2 regions of the Bacillus sp. PK6-16 genome follow, and region 2 is predicted to be linked to the other one. Evidence: riboswitches for the same ligand, from Rfam matches in the RefSeq annotation. Region 2 holds a riboswitch; the other holds the start of a gene.
The links. Region 2 has a riboswitch for S-adenosylmethionine ahead of M1D66_RS10950 (hypothetical protein). Riboswitches for the same ligand answer to the same signal wherever they lie in the genome.
Positions count from the first base shown of each region.

Region 1: linked by a shared signal. The riboswitch ahead of M1D66_RS26270 (MetQ/NlpA family ABC transporter substrate-binding protein) and the one ahead of M1D66_RS10950 (hypothetical protein) in region 2 are both predicted to bind S-adenosylmethionine.

Region 1 is NZ_CP096511.1:5,123,665-5,139,744, reverse strand. It holds gene M1D66_RS26325 (CdaR family protein) at 1-157, shown strand, start outside; gene glmM (phosphoglucosamine mutase) at 150-1,496, shown strand; gene M1D66_RS26315 (hypothetical protein) at 1,785-1,970, shown strand; gene glmS (glutamine--fructose-6-phosphate transaminase (isomerizing)) at 1,983-3,785, shown strand; gene M1D66_RS26305 (DUF3994 domain-containing protein) at 3,883-5,034, opposite strand; gene M1D66_RS26300 (S9 family peptidase) at 5,623-7,587, shown strand; gene M1D66_RS26295 (DUF4256 domain-containing protein) at 7,695-8,261, shown strand; gene M1D66_RS26290 (DoxX family membrane protein) at 8,334-8,840, opposite strand; gene M1D66_RS26285 (SDR family oxidoreductase) at 9,233-10,009, shown strand; gene M1D66_RS26280 (methionine ABC transporter permease) at 10,048-10,716, opposite strand; gene M1D66_RS26275 (methionine ABC transporter ATP-binding protein) at 10,691-11,731, opposite strand; gene M1D66_RS26270 (MetQ/NlpA family ABC transporter substrate-binding protein) at 11,744-12,556, opposite strand; SAM riboswitch class I at 12,643-12,757, opposite strand; gene M1D66_RS26265 (NAD(P)-dependent alcohol dehydrogenase) at 12,837-13,745, opposite strand; gene M1D66_RS26260 (DUF6612 family protein) at 13,903-14,667, shown strand; gene M1D66_RS26255 (FAD-binding oxidoreductase) at 14,734-16,080, shown strand, end outside.
Region 2 is NZ_CP096511.1:2,114,728-2,130,807, reverse strand. It holds gene M1D66_RS10970 (short-chain fatty acid transporter) at 32-1,378, shown strand; gene M1D66_RS10965 (group-specific protein) at 1,419-1,772, opposite strand; gene M1D66_RS10960 (NAD(P)H-dependent oxidoreductase) at 1,769-2,344, opposite strand; gene M1D66_RS10955 (SWIM zinc finger family protein) at 2,368-2,757, opposite strand; gene M1D66_RS10950 (hypothetical protein) at 3,020-3,277, opposite strand; SAM riboswitch class I at 3,378-3,476, opposite strand; gene M1D66_RS10945 (hypothetical protein) at 3,599-3,790, shown strand; gene M1D66_RS10940 (YwiC-like family protein) at 3,821-4,543, opposite strand; gene M1D66_RS10935 (ECF transporter S component) at 4,726-5,427, opposite strand; gene M1D66_RS10930 (ABC transporter ATP-binding protein) at 5,400-7,061, opposite strand; gene M1D66_RS10925 (energy-coupling factor transporter transmembrane component T) at 7,034-7,912, opposite strand; gene M1D66_RS10920 (DUF4430 domain-containing protein) at 7,935-8,774, opposite strand; gene M1D66_RS10915 (DUF4430 domain-containing protein) at 8,832-10,679, opposite strand; gene rraA (ribonuclease E activity regulator RraA) at 11,019-11,498, opposite strand; gene M1D66_RS10905 (YfcC family protein) at 11,698-13,128, shown strand; gene M1D66_RS10900 (endonuclease I family protein) at 13,286-14,113, opposite strand; gene M1D66_RS10895 (hypothetical protein) at 14,613-14,969, opposite strand; gene M1D66_RS10890 (alpha/beta hydrolase family protein) at 15,171-16,080, opposite strand, start outside.

The DNA of each region.
Region 1 (16,080 bases), 2.3 Mb from region 2:
AAATGAGAAACCAAAAAATCCTGAACCTGATTCAGAAAAAGAACAGGAAAAGAATCAAAACCAAAATCAAAATCAAGATAAAGATAAAGAAACGAGTCAAGAACCAACAGTAGATAATCAAAAAGAGCAAGAAAAAGGAGCGAATCATAATGGGTAAATATTTTGGTACAGATGGAGTACGCGGAGTTGCAAATAAGGAGTTAACACCTGAATTAGCTTTCAAAATTGGACGTTTTGGTGGTTATGTATTAACAAAAGATACAGATCGTCCAAAAGTAATTATCGGTCGTGATACACGTGTATCTGGTCATATGTTAGAAGGAGCTTTAGTAGCAGGCCTATTATCAACTGGAGCAGAAGTAATGCGCCTTGGCGTTATTTCTACACCGGGCGTTGCTTATTTAACAAAAGCACTAGATGCACAAGCGGGTGTTATGATTTCTGCATCTCATAATCCAGTACAAGATAACGGTATTAAATTCTTTGGTTCAGACGGCTTTAAATTAACAGATGAGCAAGAAGCTGAGATTGAAGCTTTATTAGACAAAGAAGTTGATGAACTACCACGTCCGACAGGTACTAATCTTGGACAAGTGAGCGATTACTTTGAAGGTGGACAAAAATATTTACAGTACATTAAACAAACTGTTGAAGAAGATTTCTCTGGCCTACATATCGCTTTAGATTGTGCACATGGTGCAACTTCTTCTCTAGCTCCATACTTATTTGCAGACCTAGAAGCTGATATTTCAACAATGGGAACTTCTCCAAACGGTATGAATATTAATGAGGGTGTAGGATCTACACATCCAGAAGGCTTAGCTGAATTGGTAAAAGAAAAAGGTGCGGATATCGGACTTGCTTTTGATGGCGATGGCGACCGTTTAATTGCTGTAGACGAAAAAGGAAACATCGTTGACGGTGATCAAATTATGTTCATTTGTGCGAAATATATGAAAGAAACTGGTCAATTAAAACATAATACAGTTGTTTCAACTGTTATGAGTAACTTAGGTTTCTACAAGGCACTTGAAGCAAATAATATTACAAGTGATAAAACAGCAGTTGGTGACCGCTACGTAATGGAAGAAATGAAGCGTGGAGGTTACAACCTAGGTGGAGAACAATCAGGCCATATTATCTTACTTGATTACATTACAACTGGTGATGGAATGTTAAGTGCACTTCAACTTGTAAACATCATGAAAATGACGAAAAAGCCATTATCTGAGCTTGCAGGAGAAATGACGAAATTCCCACAATTGTTAGTAAACGTTCGTGTAACAGATAAAAAATTAGCATTAGAAAATGAAAAAATTAAAGAAATTATTCGTGTTGTAGAGGAAGAAATGAACGGTGATGGTCGTATTCTTGTTCGTCCATCTGGAACAGAGCCACTTATTCGTGTAATGGCAGAAGCACCAACACAAGAAGTTTGTGATGCATATGTACATCGCATTGTAGAAGTTGTGAAAGCCGAAGTTGGCGCTGAATAATTAGCTGAATTTATATGAAAAAGGAGCACAAAAAGTGCTCCTTTTTCATATGTTTTATAGACGATGAAAAAAATTTCATTGACGGTTTATCCATGTTTGTTATAAGATGGTCTTGTTCTTTTTCTCAAAGGAAATATTGTAAATTATAAAAGCGCCAGAACTACAAATAGTGTAGTTGACGAGGTGGGGTTTATCGAGATTTCGGCGGATGACTCCCGGTTGTTCATCACAACCGCAAACTTTTACTTAAATCATTAAGGTGACTTAGTGGACAAAGGTGAAAGTGTGATGAGAGAAGAGGAACGGATGAAAACTAGCTGTATAAGTATATACGGACTTAAACCCAATCGAGAGGAAGGTGAAAGCCGTTACAAGCTTACAGGGCTAGCAATATGTAATCCGTTTTTTAGTATAAATAAAAATGGTATCGGACTATGTCGTTACATGTTCGCAGAGCAGTGTAAGCATTTGTAACGGCGACTAAACATGTGTGGAATCGTAGGATTTATTGGAGAGCAAGATGCAAAGGAAATTTTATTAAAAGGTTTAGAAAAGCTAGAATATCGTGGATATGATTCAGCAGGTATTGCAGTACAAGCAGAGAACGGTGTTGTTGTATACAAAGAAAAAGGCCGTATCGCAAAACTTCGTGAAATCGTAGATGAGAACGTAGCAGCAAGCGTAGGTATCGGACACACACGCTGGGCTACACACGGTGTTCCAAGTAAGGTAAACGCGCATCCGCATCAAAGTACATCAAAACGCTTTACATTAGTTCATAACGGTGTAATTGAAAACTATGAATTAGTGAAAAAGGAATATTTACAAGATGTAACGTTCGTAAGTGAAACAGATACAGAGGTTATCGTACAGCTTATGGAACAACAAGTGAGCACAGGATTAAGTGTAGAAGAAGCGTTCCGTAATACGCTATCTCTTTTACATGGCTCTTATGCAATCGGATTACTTGATGCTGAAAATCCAAACATGATTTATGTTGCTAAAAACAAAAGCCCGCTATTAGTAGGTGTTGGTGACAACTTTAATGTTGTGGCAAGCGACGCTATGGCGATGTTACAAGTTACAGATCAATTTATTGAGCTAATGGATAAAGAAATCGTAATCGTAACGAAAGAAAGTATTACAATTAAAAACTTACAAGGTGAAACGATTGAACGTGCACCGTTTACAGCGGAATTAGACGCAAGTGATATTGAAAAGGGAACATATCCTCATTTCATGCTTAAAGAAATCGATGAGCAACCACTTGTAATCCGTAATATAATTCAAAAGTATCAAGATGAAAATGGCGAAATTGAATTAAATCAAGACATCCGCAATGCGATTTTAGATAGCGATCGTATTTACATCATTGCATGTGGAACGAGTTATCATGCAGGTCTTGTTGGAAAACAATTTATCGAGAAGTTTGCAAAAATGCCAGTTGAAGTACACGTGGCAAGTGAATTCTCTTACAACATGCCATTATTAACAGAAAGACCATTCTTCATTTACATTTCACAAAGTGGTGAAACAGCTGATAGCCGTGCAGTACTTGTGCAAACAAATGAAATGGGCCATAAAGCATTAACAATTACAAACGTGCCTGGTTCTACGCTTTCTCGTGAAGCTGATTATACACTTCCGTTATACGCTGGACCAGAAATTGCAGTTGCATCAACGAAAGCTTACACAGCACAGCTTGCAGTACTTTCAATTTTAGCGGCTGATATTGCTAAAGCAAAAGGTGAAGTTCTTGATTTCGATTTAACACACGAACTAGGACTTGTAGCAAATGCAATGATAGAACTTTGTGATCAAAAAGAAGAAATGGACGCATTAGCAAAACAATTTTTAGCGACAACGCGTAACTGTTTCTTCATCGGACGTAGCGTAGACTTCTACGTAGGATTAGAAGGTGCGTTAAAACTAAAAGAAATCTCTTACATCCAAGCAGAAGGATTCGCTGGAGGAGAGTTAAAACACGGTACAATCGCTTTAATCGAAAATGGTACACCAGTTATCGCACTTGCTACACAAGAGCACGTAAACCTTGGAATTCGTGGTAACGTGAAAGAAGTAGTAGCACGCGGGGCTAACCCATGTATCATTTCAATGAAAGGCTTAGAAATGGAAGGTGACAGCTTCGTATTACCAGCTGTACACGAAGCGCTAGCACCGCTAGTAGCAGTTATTCCATTACAACTTATCTCATACTACGCAGCACTTCACCGCGAGTGTGACGTTGATAAGCCACGTAACTTAGCTAAGTCTGTTACTGTTGAGTAGGAGATTGGTAGGTTAATAAGTATAGTTATACGTTTGAAATAAATTAAAACTAAGAAAAAACTCTGTAAAAATCATTTTACAGAGTTTTTTTAGTTATTTATTGTTTTACATAACAAATTGTTACTTGTTCGTCTATGTGGAAAATCTGTAACGCTTTACCATCTAAATTTTTAACCTCATATGATGAATAAATAGGTCTTTCCAATTTCACTTCTTGACCATTTTGAGTTCCTTTTTCCACCATTAGCGTTAACTGATGGGAAGAAACGTCTGCTTGGTATGTTCCTGTTAAGTAATTATCTTTATTTGGATAAGAACCATTTGCATATGTTTCAAATGTCTTATCTGCTTTTAGGACTAACGTAGTTTTGACTCCGTCTCCGTAATCAATACCCCAATTACCTACAAGCTCTGTACCGTCTTTATAGTTGTTCTGTACATTCTTAAACTTAGCGGAATCCTCGTCTGGTGTATCAATTTTTCCTTTGAATATACCAGTTTTATCTTGGGTACTGTATGTTTTAACTGTATTACCACTAGATAAACTCGGTGAGTTAGAAGAACTAGTACCACTTGTTGTAGAAGTAGTTGTTGAACCACCCTTAGCTTCCGCTTTTAACTTATCAAATACAGGTTTCCAAATGCGTTTTGCTTCATCTAATTTATTGTTTGCTTTATCTATGATTGCATCATCCGTATCTTTAAGTGTTTTAGAGTAATCAAATAACTTCGATACTTCTTTGAAAGATTCTTTTAACTTTTGAACAGCTTTTACAATTTCCTTATGATCTTCCTTGTATTTTCCTGGTGCATCTATACGCTCTATTTTATTAAATACTTTATCTAAGTCTTTAATACTATCTCGTACCTCTTCATTTGACTTACTTCCCTTTTTATTATCCCTCACAGAAGCATCATAGTAATCTAGACGTCTTAATAAGTCTTCTTCAATGTCTACCATAAGTTGTGGGTAATCCTCAGGTAAAACCATAATCATCTTAACATCTTTACTTTCTTCTTTTGAGTTAGTTGATTTTTCCTTTGTTTCAGATGATTTACCTTCTGACTTAGTTGAATTTGTTCCTTCTGTCTTAGTTTCTTTACTTTCTTGTTTACCAGATTCAGCATTTGTTTTTTCTTTTTCTCCAAATAAATTTGTTACACTACAAGCTGACATAGAAACTACTAATCCGGATGCTAGTAAAATTTTACCTGTACTCTTTTTGAAATTCTTCATATGATTTTTCAATTCTCCCTTTGAAAACATAAAATAGATGTGCTTTAGCCCCTTTAAAACTAAAAAACATACCCCTTCTATATTTATTTTATAATACCTTTCTACGTATAATATTTTACAATTAATTACAGATACGGTCAAAATTTATCTTAGTTTAACGATGTTCACAAAAAAGATGCGAAGCTTTATTCCTTCAAGTAAAGATTCTAAGTGAGTTTTGATTAAAATTTTTTTATAAAAATCTCATACTTAGTTAAAAAGAGTAATTCTATTTTGATCAATCGTTTTTTCAAAATGAATTTTTTTGTTGTTAAATAAAGATTTGTGACTTCATTTCTATCAAATTTTATTCCAAACCAACATATAGTTATAGCTTTAAAATAAATTTACAAATTTGTATCTAAAAGGGGTGTTTTTGTGTCGAAAAAGAACATCTAGAATTGGTAAGTGGATAGAACTCCATAAATTAAAGTTTTACTTTATCGACTTCACTTTTGTTTATCTGAATTTTCCGTTATCATTTTAAGTATTCGTGAACAATTTCCTTTATTACGAAAAAAAGAGACGAGAGATTTATGGACATTTCAAGGGGGTATATTGATAAAAGTGAATAAAAAAACATATTTAAGTATAGAAGAGGTTATTTCATTACCAACCGTATCAAGTACAAACATAAGTGATGATGGTAAAAACGTAGCATTTGTTAAGAAGACGGCTGATTGGAAAGACAATATATATAGGAATCATGTATGGATATATGAAAAAGATAAGAAGCAGAGTTACCCATTATCAAATGGGGATATAGATAGTACACACCCATTATGGTCTCCAGATGCTAGGTGCATTGCATATCTTAGTCCAGTTGGTGATGGGGAAAATCAGATATTTGTTAAGTCACTAGATGGTTATAGAGATGTTCAAATTACTGATGAGAAAGAAGGAGTCAGTACATTCAAATGGGGTCCTACTGGAAAGGGTCTTTATTATGTTACGCAGTCAAAAGAATGTGAGGAGATAAAGAAACGTAAGGACCTATATGGAGATTTTCAACATATAGGTAAGGAACACCAGAATAATTGTTTATATTACATTGAAATAGAGAAGGTGATACAAAGTGATACAGATGAACACGAGAACAGAGTTGTTTATCAATTAACGGATGGTAAGGATTTTCATATCCATGAATTTGATATTTCAAATGATGGTAAAAAGGTTGTATTTATGGCGACACCAAGCTCAAATATGGCAGATTATATAAATGGAGATCTATACATACTCCATATTAAAGCTGGAGAGCTACAAAAGCTGAATGTGGATAAGTTGTTGGGAGGGAGTGTTTGCTTTTCTCCTGACGGCAGTAAAATATGTTACACAGCAAGCATAAGAGAGAAGGATTACTATAGAAACCATATACAAGATAGTACGTTAGAGATATATGATATAAATACCGGAGAGGTAATTCAACCTGTAACAAATTTTGATAGTACGGTTATGCCATTACAGTGGACAGCTAAAGGGGTTTTAATTAGGTGGCAGAATAAAACGAATTATCTTATTGGTTTGCTAGCCGAAGATGGCACTGTGGAAATATTAAGCGAAAAAGTAGATGGCTTTATAATGGATGCTTCTATAACAAAGGATGGCAAACATATATCCTACAATAAGGCAATAACAAATGAAACCTTTGAAATCTATTTAGACGATAAAAAAATAACGGATGAAAATAGCTTTTTCAAAGGGAAACTTAGAAGTAACAGGGAAATCATCTCATGGCAAAGTAGTGATGGTCTTGAAATAGAAGGTGTTTTATCAACGCCAGTAGAGTTTGACACTAATAAAAAATATCCTTTATTAGTAGTAATTCACGGCGGTCCGGCTTGGGCATCTTTTCCGATATTTTCAGACTGCTTCAATGAGAAATATCCGATTGAACAGTTTGTTGAAAAAGGCTTTATCGTTTTAGAACCAAATTACAGAGGAAGTTCAGGTTATGGTAATGAATTTTTAAAAGCTAACTATAGAAAACAGGGGATTGCTGACTACGATGATGTTATATCTGGAGTGGATGAACTAGTAGAAAAAGGGATGGTAGACAAGGATAGAGTAGGAGTTATGGGATGGAGCAACGGTGGATATGTATCAGCTTTCTGTTCTACGTTTAGTAGTCGGTTTAAAGCTATTTCAGTTGGCGGTGGAATCACTAACTGGAGTACCCATTATGTAAATACAGATATACCTTACTTTATTAGAATGTATTTAGGAAATACTCCATGGAATGATCCAGAGATATATACGAAGACATCACCTATGACGTATATTAAATCAGCTTGTACGCCTACCTTAATTCAACATGGGGAAAAGGATGCAAGAATTCCAATTACAAATGCATATGATCTATATCAAGGATTAATGGATATGGAAGTTGATACAGAATTAATTATATTTAAAGGAATGGCATATAGTTCTGACCAACCAGGAGTTCATGTGGCTATTATGAAGCAGAACTTGATGTGGTTTTCACACTATATTCTTGAGGAGAGTATGGAGGGCTTTAGGACTTTGTAATGGATGTTTGTACAAGACATAAGGTTGAAACGGTCTTCATATTGAGATGATTTATTATAAAATATATACTTAAACTACTATCAGTACATACATTAGGGAGGACTAATATGACAGGAAATAAAAATGACTTACTAGTAGAAAAACGTGAAGAGTTATTGAAAGTATTGCAAGCTCGTTTTGAGAAAAACATGAACCGCCATGAAGGTCTTGAATGGGCTAAAGTTGAAGCGAAGCTGACTACTAATAATGAAAAAATGTGGTCACTTAACGAAATGGAAGTAACTGGTGGTGAGCCGGATGTTGTTGGTTATGATGAAGAAAAGGACGAATATACTTTCTATGATTGTTCAAAGGAGAGTCCTAAAGGCCGCAGAAGTCTTTGTTATGATCTTGAAGCGTTAGAATCAAGAAAAAAACATAAACCAGAAAATAACGTTATTGATGTTGCCAATGCTATGGGCATTGAGTTATTAACGGAAGAACAATATCGAGAGTTACAACAACTTGGAGATTTTGATATGAAATCATCGAGTTGGGTACAAACACCTTCAGATATTAGAGAGCTTGGTGGTGCTCTATTTTGCGATTATCGCTTTGGACATGTTTTCGTGTACCACAATGGAGCAGACTCTTACTATGCTGCCAGAGGTTTTCGTGGTTCGTTAAAAGTTTAAATTAGGATAAATAAGAAAAAGAGCCTATATTCAGGCTCTTTTTCTTATTTATATTTTAAAAGTAAACTGTTACTACGCAGTTTTACTTAATTTATATGTTCTGTGGTTGTTTTTACGGAAAAGTTTAGGGAAAACATAGCCATCTAATCCAATACGTCCAGCGTTCTGCCCTGCAACTAAAATGAACATAGTCAAAATAAGCAGGTTTGGGTTTACACTAACGGTTCCACTTAATAAAAATGAAAGATTCATTATGATTCCGAAAAATGCAGCTGTTTTTGTTAATCCGCCTAAAATCAAACCTAGACCTACTAAAATTTCTCCCCATTGAACTAAAAAGCTAAATAGGTCTGCGTTTGGAAGGACAAAATGTTGAAGAAAATCTGCCCACCAACTTTGTACTGCAGGATGGTCACCTGATGCTTGAGCAATAGCACCCTTTAGAAAACCGCTTGCGTCAAAAGATTGTCCGAAGACTTTGCCTATCCCAGCAGCGAGCCATGTATATCCTATGTAAAGCCGTAAAAGTAATAATATGAAAGTAGCACGTTTATCAGTTCTTAAAAAATTGATAACCATTGAAATCCCTCCAATATTGTATTTACATGTTTATTATATATCCATTGTGAATAAATTCACAATGGAGGAAGTGTGAACGAATATATGTTTTGAGTAATTGTTTTATTTTTTGTAACATTTCATCTTTTTTGATAGACTAATAATAGAGATATATCAAAAGGAGGCAAAGACTAGATATGTGGATGAACTTGTAATGATTAGAAACTAGATAGATGAATTTTGCTCTCATAAGCGAGGGTTTATTTAGTTATCTGTAAATCATTCAAGGAATGCATATTTGGATTGTACATCCCTTTTATAAGGATAGGTGCCTATTTTATGTATCTGTCTTTTTTGTGGGAAAGTTTATATCTCTTATATAAAATATGCGTCCTTTAAACTTGGAGGAGTATATGATGAACCAATTGAAAAATAAAGTAGCAGTTATTACAGGGGTAAGTCGTCTAGATGGTATAGGCGCAGCGGTTTGTAAAGAATTAGCTGAATTAGGATACGATATATTTTTTACGTATTGGACAGCTTACGATAAAGAGAGGCCTTGGGGCGTTGATAAAAATGAACAAATACAATTAAAAGAAGAGTTACTAAAAAACGGTGTTAAAGTCTCAAGTATGGAGTTAGATTTAACTCAGAATGATGCACCGAAAGAGCTTATAAATAAAGTTACTGAACAATTAGGGTACCCTTATATATTAATTAATAATGCAGCATATTCTACGAATAATGATTTCTCTACGTTGACTGCTGAAGAATTAGATAAGCATTATATGGTAAATGTTCGTGCGACTACATTGCTCAGTAGTCAATTTTCCCGGGGGTTTGATAAGAAATATGGTGGTAGAATTGTTAATATTACTTCGGGGCAATTTCAAGGTCCTATGGCAGGAGAACTAGCTTATGCGACAACGAAGGGAGCTATTGATGCTCTTACTAGTACGTTGTCAGCAGAGGTAGCTCATTTAGGAATAACAGTGAATGCAATTAATCCAGGACCAACCGATACAGGATGGATGACTGAAGAGATAAAACAAGGGTTAAAGCCGATGTTTCCTTTTGGCAGAATTGGTGAGCCAAGGGATGCAGCTAGACTCATTAAATTTCTAGTAAGTGAAGAAGCTGAGTGGATTACTGGGCAAGTTATTCATTCAGAAGGTGGATTTAAAAGATAAAAAAGAAGGTATCTCACCTTGGTGAGATACCTTCTTTTTTAATCTTTCTTCAATCTTCGTGCAACATCATTCCCTAAAGACTGTAATCCTTGAACGAGGATAATTAAAATAAAGACAGTTGCATACATTACTTCAGGCTCGTAGCGTAAATGTCCGAAGCGGTATGCTAAATCCCCTAGCCCGCCAGCACCTACAAGGCCAGCCATTGCTGTTGCGCCGATTAAGCCGATCGTTGCGATTGTTAATCCGAGTACAAGGGAGGGACGTGCTTCTTTAACCATAACGTGCCAAATGATTTTTATAGTAGAAACGCCCATCGCTTGGTAGGCTTCAATGACACCGCGATCGACTTCTAGTAAAGCTGTCTCCATTAAACGTGCGATATAAGGGGCTGTGAAGACGACAAGCGGTACGATAACACCTTGCACGCCAATGGACGTTCCCATTAGAAACTTTGTAAAAGGTAAAATAAAGAATAATAGAATGATAAATGGAAGAGAACGAATGATATTAATAATTGTATTAAGAATAGGATAGATGATTTTATTTTCACGCTGCCCACCAGGTCTCGTTAAAACAAGTGTAACACCAAGTGGCAGTGCAATAAGGATCGAGATGAGTAATGAAATAGATGTCATTTGAAAGGTTTGGATCGTAGCTTCCCATATGACTTTACCCCATTCATCCAAAAAGGACTTGTTTCCCATAGTCTGTTCTACCTCCTTCTACGATGATTCCTTGCTCTTGTAAAAATGATAAAGCACGGTGGATTTCATTTTGTTCCCCTTGCATATGAACGACTAGTTTCCCATATGCTTCATGTTTTAACTGCGTAATATTACCGGATAAAATATTCGGATACACTTGGAAACGTTTTGTGGCAACGGCTAAGGCAGGTTCCCCTGAAGTAGTGCCAATAAATGAAAGTGTTACAATTTCTCCAGTACTTTGTAGTTCTTTCTGTACCTCTTCTGGAATTTTCGCTGCAAATGCGCTATTTACAAATTTCTTCGTTGTTACATGTTGTGGGTTTGTGAAAATATCTTTTACAGTCCCACTTTCGACTACAGATCCATGTTCCATAACAGCAACGCGGTCACATATACGCTGGATGACATTCATTTCATGTGTAATGAGTAAAATCGTAATTCCGATTTCTTCGTTAATCTTTAATAGCAAATCAAGGATAGAATCGGTTGTTTCGGGATCTAATGCGCTCGTTGCTTCATCACTTAATAACACTTCAGGTTCATGTGATAGCGCACGAGCAATTGCAACACGCTGTTTTTGACCACCAGAAAGTTCGCTTGGATACGCATCTTTTCGATTAAAAAGATCGACAATGCGTAAATACTTTTCTACTCTTTTTTCAATTTCTGCTTTTGGAATGCCAGCAAGCCGTAACGGTAATGCGATATTTTCATAAACGGTAACAGTTTTAAGTAAATTGAATCCTTGAAAGATCATTCCGATTCTTTGTCTCGCTTTTGCTAGTTCTTTTGTCGATAACGTTGTTAAGTCTTGTTCGTTTACAATGATATTTCCTGTCGTTGGTTTTTCTAATAAATTTACACATCGAATCAATGTACTTTTACCAGCGCCACTATACCCAATGATTCCAAATACCTCGCCTTTTTCTACTTTAAGGGAAGTAGACTTAAGAGCCTCAACATTCCCTTTTTTTGTTGTAAATACTTTAGATATGTTTTTTAATTCAATCATTATCGTCAGCTCCTACCAAGATGGTAAAACTGAACCATCAAATTTTTTCTCGATAAACTCTTTTACTTCTTTAGATTGATAAGCTTTCTTTAATTTATTTACAACGGCATCATCTTTATTTTCAGTACGAACAACAACCCAGTTCACATAGGGTGAATCTTTTCCTTCGCGGAAAATAGAATCTTTCGCTGGACTTAATTTTGCACCTAATGCAAAGTTTGTGTTAATTGCAGCTGCTTTCACTTCACTTAGTTGCGTTGGTAATTGAGATGCCTCTAATTCGACAATCTTTAATTTTTTTGGATTTTCAATTACATCTTTTGCAGTCGCTTTTTCTGTAGCCTTTGGATCAACTTTTAAAACCCCTGCTTTTTCAAATAATTTTAAAGCTCGAAGTTCATTGGTTGGGTCATTTGGTACAGCAATTGCATCGCCCTCTTTTAAGTCTTTTACATCTTTTATATCTTTAGAATATACACCCATAGGGAATGTTACTGTTGAAAATACTTCAGCTAATTTCATATTGCGTTCAGCTTTAAATACATCTAAATACGATTTCGTTTGGTAGCTATTTACATCAAGGCTTTTTTCATCTAATGATACGTTTGGCGCTACATAATCATTAAATACTTTTATATCAATTTCGAGACCATCTTTTGCTGCAACTTCTTTTACCTTTTCAAAAATTTGTTCATGTGGTCCACCTGTTACACCGACAGTAATCTTTTTCTCGTCTAATTCTTTTACCTCTTTATTTGAACTCACACTACATGCGCCTAATAATAATACTGCTCCGCTTACAATGCTTAATAATACCTTTTTCATCTATAAATCCCCCTTCATATACGTTCCAAAATAAAAAGCACCTCCCAAAAAATAAGAGAGGTGCCGAATAGACGAAATAGATTCCTCTCTTATCTTCCAAAACGAAAACTCGTTTTGCAGGAATTAGCACCTTAGCTTATACGTCATAAGCTCGGTTGCCGGGCATCATCGGGCCAGTCCCTCCGCCACTCTTGATAAGAGTATGTGTATGTAGTTTTGAATATGGTACTAATAGTAAATCGTACAAAAAGAATTGTCAATTATATTTTCAGAATATATTTTATTTTAAGGTAATCGAAACGTTCCCCTTTTTATGTCCTTTTTCTACATATATATGAGCTTCAGCAATTTCTTCTAATCGGTAAGTTCTATCAATAACAGGTTTTAGCTTTTCTGTTTCAGCTAGTTGTTTTAGTAGGTTCATATCTTCTTTACTGACTTTTGCCATCATTCCGTTCACAGATACATATTTTCCATTAGGCATTAATGCATCTGTACAAAGAGACTTATTATATTTTCCAACTGCATCAAATATAATGTCATAGTGCTCGCCCCGCTTAGTAAAATCTTCTTTCATATAATCAATTACGTTGTCTGCCCCTAAAGCTGTTACTAAATCGAAATTCGAACTACTACAAATGGCTGTGACAGTCGCCCCGAAGTATTTCGCAAGTTGTACGGCAGCTGTCCCTACTGACCCAGAGGCGCCGTATATAAGTACTCGTTGCCCTTTTTTTATCTGTCCTTTTCTAAGGAAGTGCAATGCTGAAGTTCCGCCAAAAGGAATAACGGCAGCTTCTTCATATGTCACATTGGTAGGTTTTAATGCTATTAATCCACTTTCATGCACGCATGTGTATTCCGCATAACCACCAAGGTTTAGTTCTGTTAATGCAAAAACTTGATCTCCTTTTTTAAATTGTGTTACATCTGTTCCAATGTCTTCGATTTCACCGGATAACTCTACGCCAAGTATAGGTTTTCTCGGTTTTCTGAAACCTAATATGATCCGCATAGGAATCCAAAATAAGAGGGGGCTATTAAAGCCACGTATTCTACAATCTCCAGTCGATACACTTGTTGCGTGAATTTTAACTAATACTTCATTTTTTTTAGGTTTAGGCTTTTCTATATTTTGAAGTTGGAGAACATTAGGTGGTCCATACTTTGTGCAAATAATAGCTTTCATAATGACCTCCTGAAATGAGTTGTTATTATTTACATCATATTTAAACTTTTTCTCAAACATGTTGCTATATAGGAAATAAATTTAAAGAAGAATATTACGAATTATATAGATTTCATAGGAAAAGAGATGATATTATTTTTGGGAAGGAGGGGACGTTATGAAAAAAATTATTTTAATTTCAAGTTTAGTACTTGCAGTCGGTCTAGGAGTAGGGTGTAGTAATGAGAAAGCAAAAAAGACTGATGAACCGAAAAAAGAAGCTGTGCAGAAAGAAAAGGAATTAACAGCGAAGGATGTTTTTAATAAAGCGAATGAAGCTTTTAAAAACGAAGAAAATGTAACGATGACATATGATGTGGGAATAAAGGCTGAAGGAACAGAGATGAATGTAATAAAGGCCAAAATGCAATTAGAGCCGAAGAAAAAAAATTCTCGTTCTGAAATGAATGTTTCTGGTACAGAGGTTGTTGTTTATGATGTGGGTGGCAAAATTGCTGGTCAGTTGAAAAATCCTAATACGGGTGAAGTTATGTCTGTACCAGAGGAACAATTAAATGCTAACGGAATGAATGCGACTCAAGGAATGGTAGATAATTTAGAGATTCCATCGGAAATTTTAAATAAAGTGAAGATGGAGAAAAGTGGAGATAATTATAAGCTGAAGTTTGCATTAAAAGGGCAAGAGACAGAGAGTATGTTAGCTAGTATGGATGAAAAGCAGAAACAAATGCTACAAGGCCAAAATGCAAAGATAGAAGAAATAGATGGAGAATATATTATTACAAAAGATTTTAAATATGAATCAGCAAAGATAGATATGGTTATGAGTAGCAATGGTGAGGATAAAGCGCACATTATTACGGATGCGAAGTTTACATCGTATGATAAATTTGATCCAATACAATTGCCAGCAGCAAAGTAATCACTGTCAAGAGAGGTACCTGAAAGAACGGGTATCTCTTTTTGTTGCTAATAAGGAGAGTGTCCTTTGAAAAAAAGAAAGATAGTAGTGGTCATTGTCGCATATACGGTTTTGCTTGCAACGTCTGTACATACGTATAAAAAACAAATTGATCATCCTATTATGAGTGATGTAGGTAAATTGCTTCCGACAAAAATAAAACGTGTTGAAAGTGCTACGGAAGAGCACTCGTTAATAAAATTAGTGCGAGATGCAAAAGTTTCAGGAGAGAAAATTTCCATTGCAGGCATGCAACATAGCCAAGGAGGACAGACATATTATCCAAATGGTACGATGCTCGATATGAAAGGATATAATAAAATATTAGAATTTGATCCAGAGAAGAAGTGGATTACAGTTCAAAGTGGTGTCACGTGGAATGATATTCAGAAGAAAATAAATCCATATGGCCTTGCGGTACAGGTCATGCAGTCTCAAAATATTTTTACTGTTGGTGGTTCATTAAGTGTAAATGTACACGGGCGTGATATTCGTCATGAGGCACTAATTGATACAGTAGATTCATTTAGATTGTTAATGGCAGATGGCACGGTACGTAATGTAAGTAGAGAAGAAAATGCAGAGTTATTTCCATATGTCATTGGGGGTTACGGTTTATTTGGAGTTATTTTAGATGTGACGCTGAAGTTAACAGATGATGAATTATATGAAATGCACACGAGAATGATAGATTATAAAGAATACGCATCTTATTTCAAAGAGAAAGTGAAAAGAGATGAGAATGTTCGTATGCACTTAGCGCGTATTTCTGTTGCTCCAAATTCATTTTTAAAAGAGATGTATGTGACAGATTATACTTTGGCACAAAATCAAAATATGAGAGAAGAGTACAGTGAATTAAAGGAAGAAAATATTATAGCGGTACCGAAATTTTTACTTGGGTTATCACGTTATAGTGATTGGGGAAAGAATACATTTTGGGATATACAAAGAGGTTATTTTGAACGTACAGATGGAAAGTATGAGACGCGTAATAATGTTATGAGATCAGATAGTGCTTTTATGGAATATGAAAATCCAAATAGGACCGAAGTGTTACAAGAATACTTTGTGCCTATAGATGCTTTCACGGAGTATATAGATGATTTACGTAACGTATTAAATGAAGAAGAGTTTAATTTACTCAACATTACGATTCGTTACGTGGAAAAGAATGAAAATGCAGTTTTGTCCTATGCGAAAGATGATATGTTTGCGCTGGTTCTTTTGATTAACCAGGGACGCTCAGAGAGTGAGATAAAGAAAACAGAGGATGTCATTCGGAAGATGATTGATGTTACTTTAAAGCATAACGGTAGTTACTATTTGCCGTACTATTCTTATCCAACGAAAGAGCAGTTAAAGAGGGCATAT
Region 2 (16,080 bases):
TAATACATATACATAAGGAGGTTGATCTATTTTGTTTCGTTCCTTTACAAATGGTTGCGTCGCCTTAGTGCAACGCTTCTTGCCAGAACCGTTTATTTTATCATGTTTACTAACTGTTTTCGTTATCTTCTTTGGTATGTTTGCGACTCACCAAACACCTGTAGAAATGATTAATCACTGGGGTAATGGAATTTGGGGACTCCTCGCCTTTTCTATGCAAATGGCACTTGTACTCGTGACTGGATCTGCTTTAGCAAATGCTCCTCTTATTAAAAAAGGATTAACGAAAGCTGCCAGACTACCAAAAACGAATGGACAAGGCATTATTGCCATTTCAATTGTAAGTTTACTTGGTGCATACATAAACTGGGGCTTTGGAATTGTTGTATCTGTTTTATACGCAAAAGAAGTGGCAAGGCAGCTGGACGGATTAGATTATAGACTAGCAATCGCCTCTTCTTACTCTGGATTTCTCATTTGGCATGCCGGTCTTTCTGCCTCTATCCCTCTTACGTTAGCAACAGGCGGTGAAACGTTAATTAAAACGACTGCTGGAAGTATTAAAGAGGCGATTCCAATAACAGAAACGTTATTCTCACCATACGCTCTCGTTCCAGTTATTATTTTTCTCATTACGATGCCTCTCATTAATAAAGCGATGCATCCAGATGAAAAACATACGATTACAGTAGATCCTAGCGTGTTCCATGAAGAAGCTGCTGCTCAAGAAGTAGAAAAAAATACGTTCGCTGAAAAGATGGAAAATAGCATTATTATTACACTTTGCGTTGGATTGTTAGGTCTCATTTATATTTTCAATTACTTTTATACGAAAGGTTTTAACCTTACTCTCGATATCGTGATTTTTATGTTATTAATTGCAGGTCTTATTTTCCACCGTACTCCGATTCAGTATATTCGTGCTTTTTCAGACTCTACAAAAAGTGCTTCTGGCATTTTACTTCAATTTCCGTTTTACGCAGGAATTATGGGCATGATGATTGGAGCAAATAGTGAAGGACTTTCACTTGGAGGAGCTATTTCTAATTTCTTTATTAGCATTTCAAATGAAACGACTTTTCCGCTCTTTACATTTTTAAGTGCTGGCATTGTTAACATTTTCGTTCCATCTGGCGGCGGTCAATGGGCTGTGCAAGCACCAATTATGATTCCAGCTGGCGCTGAACTTGGTGTACCTGCTGCAAAAACAGCAATGGCAATTGCATGGGGCGATGCTTGGACGAATTTAATTCAACCTTTCTGGGCATTACCAGAATTAGCGATAGCTGGTTTAGGTGCTCGTGACATTATGGGATTTTGTGTTGTGAACTTACTATATGCGGGTTTCATCATTAGTCTATGCTTTTTATTTATTTAAACGAAAAGCTAGTTTTATACTAGCTTTTTTACATAATAAATCACTTATTTCCCATGAATTTTATAATCTTCTCCCACTCTAACTCCGTAAGATGTAATGACTCAAATGCAAAAAAATCTTCGCACACTTTTTCAATTAGATGTGGATTTCCCCTCAAAAAATTCCACTGTAATACTTTAGGAAGAAAATGCATTTCATATTCTTTACTTCCCCGTACTACCTCATCAACTTCTCTTTCACAAATTCCTCTTATTAAATAATCATTTCTTAACTCTATTTGAATTTGCTGAAATGTTTCGCTACATTTTTTCAATTGAAGTAAACACGTAACATACTTCCGAAAAAGTTCGCCATCATACTGAACACAGTTTATAATACGATCGACTTCATTCATAATGCACGAGCCTTTTCTTCTATTTGTAATAACCATTTCTCACGCTTTGATACTTTACTCGTTTTCACAGATTGAAACACTGACCGTTTTATATCGCGAATGCCACAAAAACGTAAAACACCTCTCTTCATTATAATCCAATCTGCTGATCGATATAACAATGCGACGTACCATAGAGGCGAGTCTAACGTATTAATAACCCACGCTTTTTTCCCTTGCAATAATCCTTTCGGCAGAGCCCCTTCATATTTATAAGCAAATCCAGCTACGAAAATACGATCAATAAAACCTTTTAAAATTGCTGGCATCCCCCACCACCATATTGGATAGATAAATAGAAGTGTATCTGCTTCTTCTACTAACATTCTGTACCGAGCAGTTTCCTCTTCATTTACTAAATCACGTCTTTTCTTCTCTTCATTGAATACGAGGACTGGATCAAATTGTTCTTTGTATAAATCAAGTACGGTAACTGAATGATTTGTTTCCTGTAGTCCTTTTTGCACATGATTGAAAATCGCCGCGTTAAAACTGGAAGGACTAGGATGAGCATATATAATTAGTACGTTCACTACAAAACAACTCCCTCTATACGTTAAAGTTTCCCCTTCTTTAACATCTTCTCTACAATTTGTACGTTTTTCGAACTTTGCAACAATCGATTTAATAATATAAGTAACTCTTCTTTTTCTAAATCTTTCAGTTTCTCTTTAACTGCACTCTCACCAGCACCTTGCATATCATAAACAACTGCCGCCATATGTTTACAATAATTTTCATAGGGACACTCACAGTTACTTTCTGAAAAATCTTCGAGATCGATAACTACTTCATAATTCCCTGCATTTCCAGTAACGAAAGCAAACACTTTTTTATCTTGTATTTCAACATCTTCTACATGCCCATCTTCATAATATTCATATCCCTTATCTACAATGTACTTTGGGATCCATTTCGTTATATCTTTTAATAAGTAAGCGTACATAATTGTACCCCTTCCTTTAATTCCCTTTTGACTTCGAAAATCCTGCATGTTATTCTAATTACTGTTAAGTAGCAAGTCTACGTGACAAAACGACTGACACCTATTCGGCGAAGGTGTCTCTTTTCATTTGCAGCCGATATGAATTGCCTCTTTCAGGCACATTCAATTTTTGACACTACACACTCAACACCATTCCCTGTATCAGGCTGCTTTAGCAGTCTTTTACTCTACATACTCCGTTATTTTAAGAAAAAAAGAGAGCTTAGCTCCCTTTTCTCGCCTTATACAATACCCCTTTTTCAGCATAGAGATATTCATCAGCTAATGTAATTTTCCCATCCAGTTTTAGTTCGTCTAATAATCTTGATAAATAAAATTGATGCAACATCTTTTTCGTGAATTTTCCTTCATGATGCGAAACGATATGTTCTTGAATATCTAACAATGATATCGGCTTATCTTGCTCTATCATATATTCATAAACTGTACTACGCAGTTTTACGTATTTTTCGAGTGTCACAGTAATGCGCAACCCCTTTCTTCTTAATATAAATTTTCGTAATCGGTTTTTTTGCAATAAAAAAACCTCTCCGATAAGAAGAAGTTACGTATATATCTTCGTCTTATCTCCCAGAACAAATATGTTCTGCTGGAATTAGCACCTGCATCGCGGTTGCTGGGTTTCATCGGGCCAGTCCCTCCACCTCTCTGGATAAGAAAATATTCACTTAATTCTTACTATACGTAATTCCACTTTAATTGTCAAACAAATATAATAAATTATATTTTCTTCCTTACTGTTCATACTACCCATATACGAACACGCAAGGAGGATTATGAAATGCATCAAAATGCTCGCGGATATGTACAAGATTCTTTTCAATCATTACAAGAAGCTAAAAATTGTTTAGAAGAAGCGCTCGAAACAGTTGAAAAAGATTTTAATCGCGCTCGTATTGAACAATCACTTTATGCTGTTGAACAAGCTATTCAACGTTGCGAGTACACCGTTCACATTTTAGAAAAAGATTAAAAACTTCCCATCAATTGATGGGAAGTTTTTTCAAATGGCATACTTCATAATTATTGCCGTTATGATTAAAAAATATACAGAATTAGCAATTTCTAAAATTCCTACTTTTATAATAGAAATTTTTTTACCATACAACATAATCGCTCGAATGACACTTGGTATAAAAATGAGAGAACACCACGGATTAATCGCAAATACAATTATCGTTAATACGATATGATATCCCCAAGATATAAGACGATACTTCGGATTATTTTTTTCACGAATCATCGTTTTCACATAGAACGTACTACCTAAAAAGTATAAAAATGAAATAAGTGCAATGAATATAGCTGTATGATCGATTTGCTTCATTGAAAAGTAATAACTAATTAACCCACCGATACAAAACACAATAATCGCACAAATATCATTTAATAGTGCTCTTTCATTTTTTTGACGAGCGTAATACATATTCACTATAAATAATGGAATCATTACTATTACGAATAAAAGAATTCGCCACTCATATAATAAAGAAATCACCCCAAATAGGAACGCAATAATAAAATAAACAATGGCAGCTTGTAAAAACTCTTTTTTTCGTCTTTGCTTTATGTACGTAAGAAATGGATATGTGGCTAAATAGATAAAGAACCACGCTAAAAACAATGGAATATGATAAATAGTAGGTTTCCCAAGTACGACACTTAATAAAAAAGGAATAACAAGCATAGCCCATGCACCATGTTGCTTCGGAATAACTAACTTCATTAACTATACACCTCCCTTTTGAAAAAAGTTCTCACCTACAATTATACAAATAATTTTATATAATAGCGGATGCATATTGAAACGATTTTTTGACAAAAAAATGCTCCTTACATTATGTAAGAAGCATGAAAGAGGCAAACGAATATGTAAGTCGCGACCCTACCTTATATGAGTATGCTTTTCTATGTCACGTTATGCTCATCTAATATACCGTATTTCTTTTTAAATCTTGTAAGAATCGTAATCCATGAAGTACTAAATAGTAATAAGAAAATAACATTCGAAATCGCATGGCTCAAATCAAAGTAAAAACTTGCGATATAATACGAAATGACAGTTTCCCATGTTGCTTCTCGTATAAAACCGAGAAGGCCCCAGAAATTCATAATCCAGCCAAATAAAAAGCCAACAATTACTCCGTAAAGAAGTCTCCCCCATAGCTTTTTCATAAAAAATGTATTACGAAGTAAACCTGCTATAAAACCAATCATGCCCCACGAAAACATTTGCCACGGTGTCCATGGACCTTGTCCTAAAAAAATATTAGATACGATTGCTGCTGTAGCACCAATCATAAAACCAGTTTCACTTCCAAATACAATTGCAGAAACGATAATGACAAAAGAAGTTGGTTGTACACTTGGTAAAATAGAAAATGGCACCCGGCTTACTGCTGCAATTGCCGCTAATACAGCAACGAGAACAATTTCACGTGAAACAAACGCCTTTCTTTCAAAACGGATATAGAAAGGTAACATAATAACCGCTAATATAAACAAACTACTTAACATGTAATAACCGTCCATAACAAGTGTCGTAAAAAGCAATGTGCCGATTATTACTGCAAAGATACATATTATGAATGCAACATATCGTTTGGACAAGCTTCGTACACATCCTCCCACGTTAATGCATATGGCAAGTCTTTTCGAATGAATCGATTAATAGATGTTGTATAAAAGAAGTTGCCGCTAAAAAATTCTTTCGGTGCATCATTCATAATGACTGTTCCATCAAATAACATCATACATTGATCCACGTATTTCGCTGCAAACTCAATATCATGCGTTGCCATTACAATTGTTGTACCTTCTTTTTGTAGCTTCCTAAATAGCTCTCCTACTCTTTCTTTCTTCCATGGATCCAATCCCTTTGTCGGTTCATCAAGTAATAATAAAGTCGGCTTTGATAATAACGTCGTACATAACGCAAGTAATTGTTGCTCTCCTCCGCTACAATCGTGCGGATGGCGTTCTTTAAGCGAATACAACCAAAACTGTTTTAGCGTATCTTCTGCTATTTCTTTTCCTTGTTCTCCATATAATTCACGCGCACGTTCATAAACCTCATCCCATACTGTATCAAATGTAAAATGGTAATACGGATGCTGCGATACATACCCAATACTTTTAAACCGTTCTTTCGAATCGATTTTATGTATCACTTTTCCGTTCCACTTTACTTTTCCTCTTCTCGCTTTTTGTAATCCTGCTAAAATCGTTAACAGTGTAGACTTACCTGTACCGTTCTTCCCAACGAGCGCTACCCATTTTCCTTTTTCAATCGAAACTGATAAATCACGTAAAATAAGCGGACTATTTTTTTCATATTGGAACGAAATATGCTCTGCGCTTAAAATTACCTCTTGCTTTTCACTTTGTGCTATTGGGTCATTTACATATGATATCGCTGCAAAATCATTCATTTTCATTTGCGCCTCTCGCACTGTAAACGGAATATCTCTCACATTCCACTCTAAAAATAGCCTTGGAATTTGCGGAATAAATGGACGGAATGTTTCTACTCCCCACATATCCGTAATAACAATTTTAGGACTACCATCATACATAATACGGCCATTATCCATACAAACAACGCGTGTTGCAAGCGGGATAACTTCATCTAAGCGATGTTCACTTAAAATAATCGTAATTCCAAGTTCTTCATTAATCCGTTTTAATAATCCTAAAAACTCTTTTGCAGCGATTGGATCTAACTGCGCTGTCGGTTCATCTAATAATAGCAATTTCGGCTGCATAACTAATACCGCAGCTAAATTGACAAGCTGCTTCTGCCCACCAGATAACGTATGAACAGATTGATGCAATAAATCTTGAAATCCTAAAAAGCTAATAAGCTCTGCTATTCTTTTTTGAATAATATGTGATGGTAATCCGATATTTTCTAAAGAAAATGCTAATTCTTGAATCACTGTATCCATAACGATCTGGTTTTCTGGGTTTTGAAATACCATCCCAATTTCTTGGGCAGATAACAAATCAGCTACTTCCTCTATTAAAACACCCTCATAAAATATCTCTCCAGAACGCGTACCAATTGGAAGTAACTCCTTTTTAAAATGTTTTAATAACGTCGTCTTCCCAGATCCCGATCCTCCAGCAAGTGCAATAAACTCACCTTTTTGAACAGAAAGAGAAATATGCTGTAACGCGTATTCGTTTTCATCAGCATATACAAATGATAAATTGTTTATTTCTGCATGCGCCACCATATCCATTCTCTCCCTTCCATCATAATTGGTAAACTAATAAACAGTGTAAATAATACAAACATCATTCCATCGTATTGCTGGAATAAAATAGATTCGACTTTCGGATAAATAATCAATTTCCCTCCGCCATAATTACTACATACAATAGCAGCTATAAATAAAATGATTAAATAACTGAGCGTATACCAATCACGCCTTTCCATTCTATAGCGAATATACGCCGTACGCTTCGTTACACCAAATCCACGAGCTTGCATAGAATCTGCCGTTTGCAGTGCATCTTCTAATGAACAAATTAATAATACTTGCAGCAATTGCGTACCATTTTTGACGCGTTCAATTATCGAACCTGAATCTACCTGCACACCTTTCGTTTTTTGGACGAGTGTGATTTTCTTTAATCGTCTTATAAACAAAGGAACAAATCTCACTGTAATCATCGTTAACAATGCAACTTTCGGTGAAATTCTTGAAAACAAATATAAAAATTTATGACTGGAAATAATATCATTGTATGACGCAAACGTAAACATAACTGCAACTAGTAATAACCCCATTACTATTCCAAACATAATCGCCTCAAGCTTAATACGGCTATCACCTAACCAAAATAACGTAGTTCGACCTCTATGCGTTAATAACGAATTAAATAAAATTACCATAAAAAAGAAAACAATTGTGCTCGGTAGCATCTTTCTTATCTTTTCGCCATTTCCTTGCATCACATTTAACATAATAATTAATACTATTGCTCCAATTAAAAAAAGAGGATGAAGACACATCGTACATAGTATCATCACCCCGATATAATAGAAAAAATTCACAAAAGGATGTAAAGAAGAAAAACTTATTTTCATAGCCCTTTACCGAATGCCTTTCTTATTGTAATACGTATACCCACTCAATTGTATCTCCTGGTTTTACCGTAACTACACCAGCACTATGGTTTGGAAAAGCACCGTTCACACGATATTTCCATCCACTAGTATCCGCAATATCTTTTTCATATAAATCATTAATACCTTTTACATAAATACTATCTCTAGATCCGCTTGCATCAACATCTAATCCTGTACGTTGTAATACTTTATACACAGTGTCGCCTTCTTGTACATCCATCTTTTTCGCACCCATTATATATCCGTTATTTCCTTTTACCGAGATTGTTACTTGTTTTGCTTGCGGTTTCGGTACTGGTACTGGATCTGGTTTTGGTGGTTCAGGTTTTGGTACTGCCGGAGTCGGTATCGTTTTCTCCGCTTTATTCGGATCTTCTTTTTGCTCCTGCTTCGGTGTTTCTTTCGGCTGATTCACAACCTTTGCTTCTTCTTTTACTTCTGGTGCTTTCGGTTGTTGTTTCTCTTCTTGTGCTTGTTGCTGCTCTGGTTGCTTATTTACAGCCGGCTGTTCTTTCGGTTGTTCCTGTTGTTTCTCTTCTTTCTTTACCTCTGGTTGTGCCTGCGGCTTTTCCTCTTTCGGCTTCTCTTCTACTTTTTGTTCTTGTTTCTCTTTCTGCGCTTCTTGCTGCTTTTGCTCTGATTCAGCTTGCTTTTCTTCTGTTTTTTCTTCCGGCTTCGCTTCATCTTTTTGTTCTTCTTGTTTCGCTACCTCTTCTTGCTTCGGTTCTACCTTCTTCTCAGGCTTTACAGCTGCCTCTTCACATCCGGCAAGTAGCCCGAGCGAAAGCAGTAAAGAAATGAACCATTTCACCTTACTCATCCTATCTCTCACCTTTCATACGAAAATTAGGAGCAAATAATTGCTCCTAATTTTTTGTTAAGCTGCTTTACGTCTCCATAATACATATGCAGAAGCAATACATAATACACCCATACCTACTTCTGTTGCTGCACCATGAGAAGATGCTCCTGTTTTTGGTAGACTGTTACCGTTTCCGATTTTTTTATTCTTAACCGGTTCGTTATCTACAACTACTTTTAGATTTTCATCTTTTGTTTCTTGTTGTACTTGTTTTTGTTCTTTCGGTTCTTCAGTAACTTCTTTTTCTACTACATTATTTTCTGGTTCAACGACCTTTTCTGGCTCTTCAATCGGTTTTGGCTTAATTACATTACCAGCGTCTACATTAGACCAATCATAAATAGATTTTCCCATTTCCTTAAATTGAAGTAATGCTAAAAGAGCCTGTTCTGTAGCCATTCCGTTACCATTTTGATCACTTGGTAACCATTTAAATTCACCATTTGAAAGTTGATATGATAATAGGTTTTGCATTGCCTTATGAAGACGATTTTGATCTACATCTTTAACAAGCGATAATCCAATAATTGCTTGCGCAGTACTATTTGAATTTTCTTGTCCATCAGCTGAAAAACCACCATTTTGCAGCTGTTCGTTATATAAATACGCAACAGCTTTTTGTATAGCTGGTTTCACATCTGATCGCTCTTGATAAGGAGCTAATGCTGATAAAACCATACCTGTTACATCAACGCTACTAGCACTATCTTTACTACCTGAACTATTATAAGTCCATCCACCGTCTGTATGCTGATTATTTAACAGTGCTTCCACTAGAGCAACTCTGTTCCATTTTGATTCAACTGGAATCTCATACTTCTTCGTATCAAATGCAAGTAAAGCAAATGCATAACCTGTAACAGAATTCACTTTATCTGACTCATACAATTTTTGAACTAAATTATGTCCACCTACATTTTTAGGGTCTGCACTCATTGCATTCATCATAATAATTGTTCTAGCTAAATCTGTCGCTGAAAAACGGTTAATACGCTTTTCTACTTTTTCAGTTACTGACTTAACATAATTTAATTTTGCCTCAATTGGCACATTCTTTCCAGAACGAGAAAGCGCTACAGCTACCCAGTCACTTTCAATTCCATCTTGTAACATCTTATCTGATGTTTTAGAAATGGCTTCGTTTAATTGTGCACTTGGATCTTGAATGTTCTCTTGCTTTGGTTGTTCTGGTTTTTTACTATCTTGGTCACCTTGGTTTTTCACATCTAGCGTTTTACCGTCTTGGTCACCTTGGTTTTTCACATCTGGCGTTTTACCATCTTGATCACCTTGGTTTTTCACATCTGGCGTTTTACCGTCTTGGTCACCTTGGTTTTTCACACCTGGCGTTTTATCATCTTGACCTTCTGATTTTGGTTCTTCTGTTTTGCCACCGTTAGGTTCTTCTGTTTTACACGTCCCGAACTTATCTAACGTTTCTTTCAATGTTTCCTGGCTTACATTGCTCCAGTCTGAAACAAAGCGAAAGACAACAACATCTCCAGATTTTAATTTATAACTATCTGCTCCGACTTCTGCAGACTTATCATTTACATCATACAGCCAAGCACTTGTAGCCCCGGCCATTAAACCATCGATGCCTTTTACATATGTTCCAAACGACATCGTTTCAGATTCTACCTTGTCCCCCATGACCTTTTGCAGCAAACTTAAAGCTGTTTCCCCATCTTTAATTTGCTCTTCTTTCGGACATAACATAATGCCTTTTTGTGATTCCCCAATAATTGCAAGTTTTGCTGTATTTTCTTCAGCAAACGTAATATGTACTGTATTCGCAAAAGAAACAAATACAAGTGTCACTGCCATTAACGACGTAAGCAGCCACTTTTTCAACATTGCCATCCCAAAATTTCCTCCCTTACTACCATTTACACAAAAAAAGGCCCTTCAAGGGCGTGCGATTGACACTCTCTTTTTGTAAGTGTCGAACAAAAATGTACAACACCTCCTATCCGCATCATTCGCGGCTATATTTGTATAGGAAAAATAATTTTGTTTATGAACGTATCATTGTGATAACATTCACTTTTCTTGGCACAACTTACTCCCATTTAAGTTATCGTAAAACGATAAACCTATACATTCTGTAAATTTTAAATTTCTGTATTATTTTACTATTGACAAAGAATTTTGTCCATGCTTTATCGGATTTATTTTCTAAGAATAATAACTTATTAACTCTTAACGATGTAAACTCTTTTCACTAATAATGACGCCATCTTCATCCGCATAGACATATTCATTTGGATTCCATTCTACTTGTCCAAAGTGCAATGAAATATTTCGTTCTCCTTTTCCTTCTTTCACACTTCTATTTGGCATCGTTCCTAACGCTAAAATACCAATATTAATATTCTTTAGTTCACTAGAATCACGAACATACCCATTCACAATAATTCCTGCTAGCTTTCTTTCTTCCGCAATAGCTGCCAAATTATCACCGAGTAACGCACAATTCGTAGACGCTCCGCCATCAACAACTAATACTGTTCCTTCTGGTAATGTTTGCAATCCTTCCTTCACTAGTACATTATCATCTTTCACTTTTACAGTTGCAATTTTCCCGTGGAATTGTTCTTTCTTCCCAAAAGACCGAAAAGACTGGCGACATATTTGTAATTCCTTTTCAAATTCATCACATAGATCAGTAGTTTTCCACATCTTGTTCCCTCTTTTCCTTTTTCTTTCTACATAACATATTCTTGGCTTATTATCGTTTCCCTGTCTAATATTGCAATAATTTGTATGTACGGGAAAGGATACAAAAACTATTGCCTTAAGAAGCTACCTTTATTATAATCTATTTCACAGATTAAATTCAGAATATTAAAAATTAACCAAGTGAAGAAGGAGGGATTTTATGCAAATACAAACTGAGGCAAAAAAACAACCTAGTAAACCAAAGTTTAAAATGCCCGATGCGTACGTACTACTATTTTTTATTGCCTTACTTTGCGCCATTGCTACGTACTTCGTTCCTGCTGGAGAATTTAAAAGGGTTACAAACGGGACTGTTACAACGACAATACCAGGTAGCTATCATTCTGTTCCGCAATCACCTGTAGGATTTGTTTCTTTTTTTACCGCTATTGAAAAAGGAATGACACTTGCTGCCCCTATTATCTTTCTAATTTTATTTACAGGTGGAGCCATTGCAATTCTTGAAAAGACAGGTGCCCTTGACGGTTTAATCTATCATGTTATTAACAAATTTCGTAATCAGCAATTATTTTTCATATGTATTGTCGCCGCACTCTTTTCCATTCTCGGAACGACTGGCATTATCGTTAACTCAGTTATCGGCTTTATCCCTATCGGCATCATCGTTGCCCGCACATTAAAATGGGACGCTATCGTTGGCGTAGCAATTATTTATTTAGGCACTTATGCTGGTTTTAATGCTACTATTTTATCCCCCTCACCTTTAGGCATTTCACAAAAGATCGCAGAACTTCCGATGTTTTCGGGAATTGGTTTACGCACAGCAATTTATATATCTTTTTTACTTGCTACCATTCTATATATAAATTGGTATGTAAAGCGCTTGAAAAAATCGAATAAAGGAAGCATCCTTGGCGACAACTGGTTTCCAAGTAACGCTCTTTCAAGCGAAAAAGAAGCAGAGAAAAAGGAAGTTCCTTGGACGATACGTCATAAATTAATTTTACTCGTTTCAGCTTTATCATTAATTGCATTTTTAATAGGCGCTTTTCGTCTACATTGGACGGACGCAGAAATGACCGCTACTTTTATTTTCATAGCAATTACAGCCGGAATAATAGGTGGCATGAAAGCAAACGATATCGCTTCTACTTTTCTAACTGGCTGCCAAAACCTTATCTACGGTGCTTTAATTGTCGGAATGGCTCGCTGTATTTCAGTCATTTTAGAACAAGGAAAATTGCTTGATACAATTGTTAACCAACTCGCACAAGCTCTCGAAGGACAAAACCCTGTATTTGGTGTTATCGGCATGTATGTGAGTAGTGCCGCATTACATTTCCTCATTTCATCCGGGACAGGAGAATCGGTTATTTTTATTCCGATATTAGCTCCATTAGCTGATTTTATGCACATTACACGCCAAGTTACAGTACAAGCTGTTATGCTCGGAGAAGGTGTAGTAAACTGCTTAAATCCAACTTCCGGTGTTTTAATGGGCGTTCTCGCAGCAAGCGGGATTTCTTATGGAAAATGGATTCGTTTCATGGCTCCACTTGCACTCATTTGGTTTATCATTGGACTTGTTTTTCTTATTGTTGGGGTGAATATTGAGTGGGGACCTTACTAAATACTTAACTAGATAAATAAGTACTATCGTTCCATATAAATATCTATTCTATTTCCCTCACTAGTCCTATAAAAATCATTTATTCTAGTAAAAATATAAGAAGGGATTGATCATAATGATCAATCCCTTTTATCAAAATATAATACCTTTAAAAATCTTAGTTCCAGATTTTATTTACCCATTCTGGATGATCAATAAAAGGATTGCGGTTATGTTGATATTTTGTAAAAATCACTTCATTACGCTTTCGCTCTAAATCATCGACCGGGTCTTGTTCATTCCATTTTAATAAGACAGATAGTTTCCCCATGTATGGATCTTTATTGTTATTCACTTTTTCATTTAGTTCTAAATCTATTTCGCCGTTGTCTCCCTCGTAACGAACAGCCATATAAAACAGCATTCTAGCAATATCTCCCTTTACACTATCACGAGGTTCCCAAGAATCACTATCATATTTACATTCTGTCGCTTCAGAATGATTCACACCACCATTATCAAAATCTAGATTTCCACGTGAACTATTTACAGATACATCCGTCGCTCTTAAATGATGTAGATCTGTTCCAGGTCCTGCAGTCGTTCCAAAGTCACCGTGAGATTTTGCCCAAACATGCTCTCGGTTCCAGTTATTTACTCCTGATCCATTCGTAAGTTTCCCTTGCGAACGACCAGTATATAAGAGTATCACATTATTTTTATTATTTGGATCTTCATCAGTATCTCTTAACGCTTCCCAAACCGCACTGTATGATAACTTTGTATGATTATCAATAATATTATGCAGTTCCTTCTTTAATTCTAACCCCGTTTTCCCTATTGCGTTATTATAATATGTATCGTCATAATTTTTTACAATAATCTCCTGTGCTGATGCAGGAACCACTTCACCGTGTATAGTATCTGTGAATGATAGAGATGCAGAACCTAAAATAAAAAATGAAGATAGTGTAACCATAGCAATCTTTGTATTTCGAAACTTCATATACCCATTCCCCTTTAAAATATAATTTAAAGCTATTAACTAAAAAGTGCTTTCTAACCCCCGAAACCTTTTAGAAACCCATACCCCTTTTCTGTTTATTTAATACAAGACTCTATCCAGTCTGTATCACTTCTAAACTTTTTGTTTATTCACATTCCAAACAATTTCACTTTTTACAAGGAATATCCTTTTCTTATAAAGATTATTAACATATTCTTTACAACTAAAAAGTAGTTTAATATTAACTTATAAATTTAAATTTATTTATGCAATAATGCATATTTGATAAATACTTTAAAAAACAGTTTGAATAAAATGCATTCAAAGAAAACCGTGCCACAAAACAGATATGGTCTAAGACAGAAATAATAAAAATTAAGATGATAGCTCGATTTTTCCCTTTTCCATAACTATCTTTATTTTTGTGTAAAACCATTCTTTCTCTGAATAATACGTACAAAAATAGATTGGATACCATGTAGGCACCAATCTATTTTAATTAAAGAAACTGTGTCAATTCTGAGTTCACAACACGTTGTGCAGTAATAATAACATTTTCAGCTGTTAGTCCATAAACACTATATAGTCCACCAGGTTGATTAGGAACAATTTGAACTTCATATTCAAATGCTTGTCCAAGAGCAGGATGAACTAAACTTAGAGTTGCAAAAGTAGAAGCATTAGAATTCACATTGAAGTTTACCTGTTCAATTAATACTAATGAACCGTCAAGTCTAAAAACTCTAGCTACTCCAGTAAGTGGGCCCGCAGTACGGTTAAGGATCTTCACCCTAACTTTATTTGCATTAGCAGGTTGATTTCCTACGTTTTCAATTGGTCCTGTAGTAAGAGCCATATAACACCACCTCCATTATATTATTATTATATTCAATGACAAGCATTAATGTTATAGTCTAATTACCCAATTTATTTAAAATAAAATAATGTTCGTTTTTATCTCGTTAATTAATAAAAACGAACATTTTATAATGAATGAATTCGCAAAAAAAAATAAATTCATATACTAAACTAAATCAACCTACAACAACCGTTTTTTTTACAGACAATTACTCTTCCTTCCGACTTCCTCACTTTCGCCTAATATTGAGCCGGGAATCTTACTACCCGCATGTTGCGAGTTAAAATTTGTATCCAGCCAATTCACAATTATTTCTTCCAACTCTGGATGAAGTGGCTTTCTTGCCCCTTCTTCATAATTCTTTTTAAAATCTAATGCTTTAAACTCACCTTCAAAAACTTTCAAACTATGATCCATATTTTTTATTACATGTACTTCAGAATCACCCTTCACATAATCACCGATCCGCTTCGCTCTTTCAGGATCAGCCTGAATATCTTTATCACCAGCGATTGCTAATACCGGGCACGTTACTTTCATTAAATCTTTATAAATGTCATGCTGAAAATGCTCTCTAAACCACTTTGCGTTCATCGGTTTAAAACCAACTTTAATCGTATCTTTTTCTGTATTCATCATTTTCTCTTTTATTTTTTCCATTTGCTTCTCTCCACGTTTCTCTACATTGAGAAGGCGCATTAGTTTTCCTTTTATTCCTTTCTGCTCCTTTAGTTCTTTATATGCAATTTCCCTTTGTCTTTTCGTAGCCTCTTCTAATGATTCCGCAGCCCCTGTAAGAAGGATAAGCCCATTAACTGGTGTTCTTGCATTTACTACTGTTGCCAACATACATCCTTCACTATGACCAGCTAAAATGATATTTTCTGGATCAACAAATGGTTGTTCTTTTAAATACGTAATCGTAGACTCTATATCACTAACTAAATCCCACATTCCAGTCTTCAGAAATTCTCCATCACTCTTTCCTACTCCGCGCTTATCAAAGCGGAGCGTCACTACACCCAGCCCCGCTATTACATGCGCTAAATCTTTATATATGTTCGCCTCAAGCTTTAGCGGTACGATCGTTCCATCACGATCAATCTCT